Linked DNA regions of Hahella sp. HNIBRBA332. The protein of the gene in region 2 binds, or shares a complex with, the protein of the main gene of each other region. Links are inferred from orthologs where the notes say so. Each region holds a gene or a part of one and is shown on either strand. Other genes may lie near its edges.

Region 1 (3,087 bases), 1.4 Mb from region 2 along the record:
ATGGCCGTCTTTGGTGACGCAGGGAAGATCCCGCAGCTCTTCCAGGCCCTTTGATATTTGCTGCTCTTCCTCAACGATTGAGTTGTAGTAGCTCAATAGCTCTGGAGACGGATGGCTGTATATTTCGCCGTTATAGCCATCGATGATGATATCTCTGTCATCCAGCTTGTTAATGGGCATATCTATAACGCCCATTACGCACGGCAACCCCATCGCTCTGGCGAGAATCGCCACGTGGGAGTTACCAGAACCCTGCACCGACACCAACCCCAACAGCTTCTCGCGAGGCACCTCGCCCAACATGGATGGCGTCAGCTCTTCACTGACCAGAATGGTGTTTTCCGGATAGTCGCGCTGCTCATCAATATGCTGTTTTTGCAGATAAGCCAGAACTCTCTGCCCCAGGTCTTTGATATCGACGGCTCGCTCCCGCAGGTAAGCGTCATTGATCGCCTCGAAGTGACGCACGTATTCCTGCACGACAACTTTAAGACTGCCCTGAGCCCAGTTGCCCTCTCGAATGAAGTTTTTCACCTCACCGCTCAGCGCATTGTCATCCAACATGCCCAGATAGACGTCAAACAAGGCCTGCTCTTCCGGTCTCAACTGCGTAGACAGGCGTTCGCCTACCTCTTTGATATCTTGCCGCACTGCTGCAACCGCAGAGTCAAACAGCGCCATCTCCGCTTCAATGTCTGTGCAGGGCTTTTCCGGTACGGCTTTCAGGTCAGCATGAGGGAATTTGACGACACATTTACCGATGGCGACGCCTGACGCACCTGCGACGCCTTTAAAACAAATGTCCCGGGCTTTCTGTCCAGTAAAATTTAACCCGGAGATAATTCCCGTCGCCTCCCCATGAGCGATAACCGCCGCGAGCTGAGCGGAGATAGTTACCAGGAAGGCTTCTTCACTTTCATCAAACAGACGACTGGCCTGCTGCTGAACAACCAATACGCCAAGTACTTTACGGTGATGAATAATAGGAACGCCGAGGAAGGACTTATACTTTTCTTCGCCGGTTTCAGGGAAATAACGATAACGGGGGTGGGCTGGCGCATTGTGCAGGTTTAAGGGCTCTTCACGCACCCCCACCAATCCTACCAACCCTTCGGAATGCCCCAATTTAACCTTACCGATAGACTCAGGATTCAGCCCCTGGGTAGCCATTAAAATATAGTGATTGGTCTCTGGATCCAGCAGATAGATGGAACACACCTCAGTGTCCATCGACTCATGTACGCGTTTCACAATAAGCTCCAACGCCTCTACCAGATTCGGAGCGGCGTTGACTTCTTGTACAATACTACGCAATACACTCAGCATAGGCGGGACGCTTCAACTTTCCTCACGCTTGAACAAGACCGGGGCGAACTCCCTCATCGCCCGTCGATACACCTCTCGTTTGAAGGATACTACCTGCCCGAGGGGATACCAATAGCTGACCCATCGCCAGCCGTCAAATTCAGGTTTGTCCGTGTAATTCGTGCAGATTTCCGATTCATCCGCCAATAACTGCAACATGAACCACTTTTGCTTTTGCCCCACACACACGGGATGAGAGTCATAGCGAATCATTTTCTTCGGCAGGCGGTAACGCAACCAGCCGCGAGTGCCAGCGACAATCTCCACAGCCTCGGGCGGCAGCCCCACTTCTTCTTTTAGCTCTCTGAACAGAGCCTCTTCAGGCGATTCGTCTTTCTTAATGCCGCCTTGGGGAAACTGCCAGGAGTCTTGTCCAATACGTCTGGCCCAGAACACTTCACCACGAGGGTTGCACAGTATGATGCCGACGTTGGGACGGTAACCTTCAGCGTCTATCACGAACTGCCATCCTTATAATTTTTTTCAACATTGTTCCACAATTGAACAGCTGTATACAAATTAGCTTTACTTTAAGGGCTTTTAGCTAACTCTTCTAATAATATATTAGGATTTAGTCAATAAATAACAGAATGTCACCCCGAACGCCCGTCACGCCTCGTTTCCGCTACGGTTGGCCGCTACGGATCAATTTCCTTTATAGTGTACAATTCCCACGCCCATCACAGAGGAGTTTAAGCATTGGCTCTAGCTATTTTTGATCTGGACAATACTCTCATCGCCGGCGACAGCGACCACGCCTGGGGCGATTTTCTGGTTCACAGGGGAATTGTCGATCAGGAAGACTTCAAACGCGTAAATGACGAGTTCTATCAGGACTACCTTAAAGGTCAGCTGGATATCTTCAAATACCTGGGGTTCGCCCTGAGCCCCCTGACCCAGCATCCTCTGGAGCAATTGCATCAGTGGCGAAAAGAATTCGTCGAAGAGTCGATTCGCCCTCTCCTGCTTCCCAAAGCGCTTGAGTTACTCCGTAGTCACCGCGACAAAGGCGATTATCTACTTATCATCACCGCCACCAATCGCTTCGTCACCCAGCCTATCGCCGACCTGCTGGAAGTCGATGAGCTAATCGCCACGGAGCCTGAGTTCATCAACAACCGGTATACAGGCAAAGTCAGCGGCACGCCGAGTTATCAGACCGGAAAAGTGACGCGTCTGCGTGAGTGGTTGCAACACAACCCTTATGATCTGTCAGATGCCTACTTCTATAGCGACTCCCACAACGATATTCCCCTTCTGGAGCATGTCGGCAATCCTGTTGTAGTGGATGGCGACGAGCGTCTATTGCAAACTGCTCGCGAGCGCGGCTGGGAAATCATGAGTCTGCGCCCATGAGAGTGGGCGGACGTCATATTGCGATCCAGCTATTCTTGCTGTGCATCGCATTAACTGCCTGCGATAAAAGCACGGAGCGGAACTCTCCAACTGAATCCTCAGCCCCGCAGCAGAGCGCCACGCCACTCACCGCACAGGAGCAGGCTGACGCCAAAGCGACGGCAGGAGCAGTTGTGTCGCCACTTTGGAGCGCGGCGACGGAAAAACATGACGTCGCCCTGCACGCGATTGAAAAGTTGAATCGAGGCCTACAGCAATTTATCAGTGCGCCGACGCCAGACTCCCTGAAGGATGCGAGAGAGGATTGGATGCAGGCGCACGCGGCGTTACAAGAACTCAAAGTGTGGAGCCAATTGCCTGCAGCGA
Region 2 (3,300 bases):
TTTCGGGGCGCGTACGCCATTGGCGGGGTTTTCGTATACGACACGCTCTCGCAAGAGGTATTCATAAAAACGCCTGACTGTAGACAACAAACGGTGCAATGAGCGACTGCCGAGCCCACGGCGATGAAACTCGCTGAGAGCCTGGCGCAGCTGCGGCGTATGCAGGTCTTTCCAGGTAGCGACGCCATTAGCGTCACAGTACGCGACAACACGTCGTAAATCGCGAGTGTAGTTACTGACGGTATGCACGGAATAGCGGCGTTCGCTATGCAGATACGCAATAAACGCCTCTACTTGTGTGGACAAGCTCATGGAAAACTCTCCGACCGCAGGACCCGCAACCAGTGACTAATCCGGGAAATGCTCGTCTCCCCGCCCCTCTTTCGCCAATAAAGGCGGCAGCATACGGCTAAGAGACTCACTGATGTAAGACAGGAATAACGATCCCATGCTGGTATTGAAATAACGCTCATTGCGACTGCCGATGCTCAGCATTCCCAACAAGTCGCCGTATCTAAGTGGAATGACCGCGCAGGACGCAATGTCAGAGTGGTTGTGAGGAAATAAAACCTGCAGCTGTCTGGGCTCCAGATTGCCGCAAACCGCCTTGACGCTGTTAAGCAGCTCTTCGCCCAACGCATCAGAGGATTCCGTCAGCGAAGCGGTAGAAACATTACTGATCGGGAAGTCTTTATGCTCAGCGAACAGCACCAAGCTACAGAAGTCCACCTGAAAGTCGCCGGTGAAACTGTCTTCCAGCACAATCACCACTTCATCCAGTGAACGTGCTTCCAGCAAGTTCATCAACAAGCGTTTGCTCTTTTCAAAAAAGCGGTCGTTCTGACGCGCCGTATCGATCAAATCGTACAGTTGCCGCTCATAATGATCGCGTTGTTCCCGAAACAGGCTGATTTGTCGCTCAACCAGGGAAATCGCCGCGCCGGACCGGTGCGGCAGCCGTATTTCATTGAGCAGTTCTTCATGCTCAACAAAAAAGTTGGGGTGCTCACGCAGGTAAGCCACCACAGCTTCTGCTGTCAGCGCCGGATTTTCGTCACTGCGCTTTGCCTGATTATTCATTCACCACTCCACTGCCGGAACTCTGTTTAGCGCCTATCAGGGCTTGCGAGTTCCGGTTGTATGCCTGACGTTTGTATTAATAGTCCGTCTACTTTATTCCTGTCAGTGTCCCTGCCGAGCTATATCCTTACTTGACCATCAAAAACACGCACCGCCGGACCGGTCATCATGACCGGATGGCCCTCGCCTTCCCAGCTTATCTTGAGGTTACCGCCCGGCAGCTTGATTTCCACCTTGCGATCCAACAGGCCGCGCAGCCTGCCCGCCACCACCGCCGCACAAGCGCCAGTGCCACAGGCCAGCGTCTCTCCGGCGCCTCTCTCGAACACTCTAAGCTTAGCAAAGCGGCGGTGAACCACCTGTAAAAATCCAATATTGGCGCGTTCGGGAAAGCGAGAATGATTTTCCAACGCTTTGCCCAGTTTATGCACCGGGGCTTTATTGACGTCGTCCACCACCAATACACCATGCGGATTGCCCATGGAAACCGCGCTGATCTCATACATCACGCCGTTGACTTCAATCGGGTAGATGGTCTCCTGCGTCTCGGCGAGAAAAGGAATTTCCGCCGGAGTCAGTCTGGGCGCGCCCATATCCACGGTCACTAGGCCATCCTTGTTCACAATCAGCTCGATAATTCCCTTTTTGGTCTCCACACGGATATTTTTTTTGTTGGTCAGACGGCTTTCTTTAACAAAGCGCGCAAAACAACGAGCGCCATTGCCGCATTGTTCCACTTCTGAGCCATCGGCATTGAAAATACGGTATCTGAAATCCACATCTGGGCGTCCAGGCGGCTCAACGATCAACAGCTGGTCGAAGCCTACGCCGAAGTTGCGATCGGCCAGTCTACGCACTTGCTCCGGACGGAAGTGCGCATGCTGGGAGATGAGATCGACAACCATGAAGTCGTTGCCCAAACCATGCATTTTGGTGAACTTTATTAACATTTCAGCTCACTTTTATGCAGGTTTTACCGAAGCGCTCTCCGGCAGCGCGCACTCTCCCGCGAACAACTCCTCGATAGTTTCGCGACGACGCACAAGGTAGTGCTTGTCGCCATCCACCATCACCTCGGCGGCGCGGCCGCGAGAGTTGTAGTTTGAACTCATAACGAAGCCATAAGCTCCTGCTGAACGTACCGCCAGCAGATCTCCCGGTTTCAGGTTCAAGAGACGTTCTTTGCCAATAAAGTCGCCGGTTTCGCATACCGGACCGACAATATCATAACGCGCTTCTTTACCTTCGCTGTGCTGCCGCACCGGCACGATATTCTGCCAGGCGCCATAGAGAGACGGGCGGATCAGGTCATTCATCGCCGCATCGACAATAGCGAAGTCTTTGTGGCCGTTATGCTTCAGATATTCTACGCGAGTGACCATCAACCCGGCGTTGGCGGCGATGGAACGCCCGGGCTCCAGCACCAGCGTCAGACCGCTGCCCTTTAGGCGCTCCATGACGGCGCGGGCGTATTCGTTGGGATGCGGCGGCGTTTCCTGGTTGTAGGTAACGCCCAGGCCGCCGCCCAAATCCAGATGCTTGAGTTGAATGCCTTCGTTGCGCAATGTCTCAATGATATTCAACACTCGCTCCAGCGCATCCAAGAACGGGCTGATCTGAGTAAGTTGCGAACCAATGTGGCAGTCAATGCCGATGACGTCCAAGTGCGGCGACGCGGCCGCGGAGCGATACAAATCCAGCGCTTCATCAATGCTGACGCCAAACTTGTTTTCTTTGAGCCCGGTGGAGATGTAGGGATGCGTTTGCGGGTCCACATCGGGATTGACGCGGATGGAGATTGGCGCTTTTTTGCCCATACTCGCGGCGACCTGTTGTAGCCTTTCCAGCTCAGGTGCGGACTCCACGTTAAAGCAATGCACGCCGACTTCCAGGGCGCGGCGCATCTCATGTTCCAGCTTACCGACGCCGGAGAAGACAATTCGCTCCGGCTTGCCGCCCGCCGCCAGCACTCTCTCCATTTCGCCCACGGAAACGATGTCGAAACCCGCACCCAGTCGCGCCAGTACATTCAACACCGCGAGATTGGAGTTCGCTTTGACGGCGTAGCAAATCATATGGGGATAGCCGTCCATCGCAGTCTGATAGGCTTTCAGATGCCTTTCCAGCGTGGCCCGGGAGTAGATATAGCAAGGTGTGCCGTAATGCTCGGCGATTTCCTGAACGGAAAGGTCTTCAGCGAAGAGCTGATGATTGCGATAT

The links.
Region 1: the proteins of dapF (region 2) and rppH are in contact, whole or in part, in a solved structure (PDB 5YGU), measured with the Escherichia coli proteins. The link is inferred for Hahella sp. HNIBRBA332 from one-to-one orthologs.

What each region holds. Positions count from the first base shown.
Region 1 is NZ_CP132203.1:6,794,606-6,797,692, reverse strand. The notes cover bases 82-2,847. They hold rppH (RNA pyrophosphohydrolase), read right to left. Parts: upstream 1,825-2,847; coding sequence 1,339-1,824; downstream 82-1,338. Other genes in these bases: O5O45_RS30225 (imelysin family protein), read left to right, coding at 2,718-2,847; O5O45_RS30230 (histidinol-phosphatase), read left to right, coding at 2,065-2,721; ptsP (phosphoenolpyruvate--protein phosphotransferase), read right to left, coding at 82-1,326. Outside these bases: more of ptsP, read right to left, coding at 1-81; more of O5O45_RS30225, read left to right, coding at 2,848-3,087. UniProt on the Escherichia coli protein: Master regulator of 5'-end-dependent mRNA decay.
Region 2 is NZ_CP132203.1:5,413,094-5,416,393, forward strand. The notes cover bases 116-3,094. They hold dapF (diaminopimelate epimerase), read right to left. Parts: upstream 2,031-3,094; coding sequence 1,200-2,030; downstream 116-1,199. Other genes in these bases: xerC (tyrosine recombinase XerC), read right to left, coding at 116-312; O5O45_RS23965 (DUF484 family protein), read right to left, coding at 349-1,080; lysA (diaminopimelate decarboxylase), read right to left, coding at 2,043-3,094. In the rest of the region: more of xerC, read right to left, coding at 1-115; more of lysA, read right to left, coding at 3,095-3,300. UniProt on the Escherichia coli protein: Involved in the succinylase branch of the L-lysine biosynthesis and in the biosynthesis of the pentapeptide incorporated in the peptidoglycan moiety. Catalyzes the stereoinversion of LL-2,6-diaminopimelate (L,L-DAP) to meso-diaminopimelate (meso-DAP).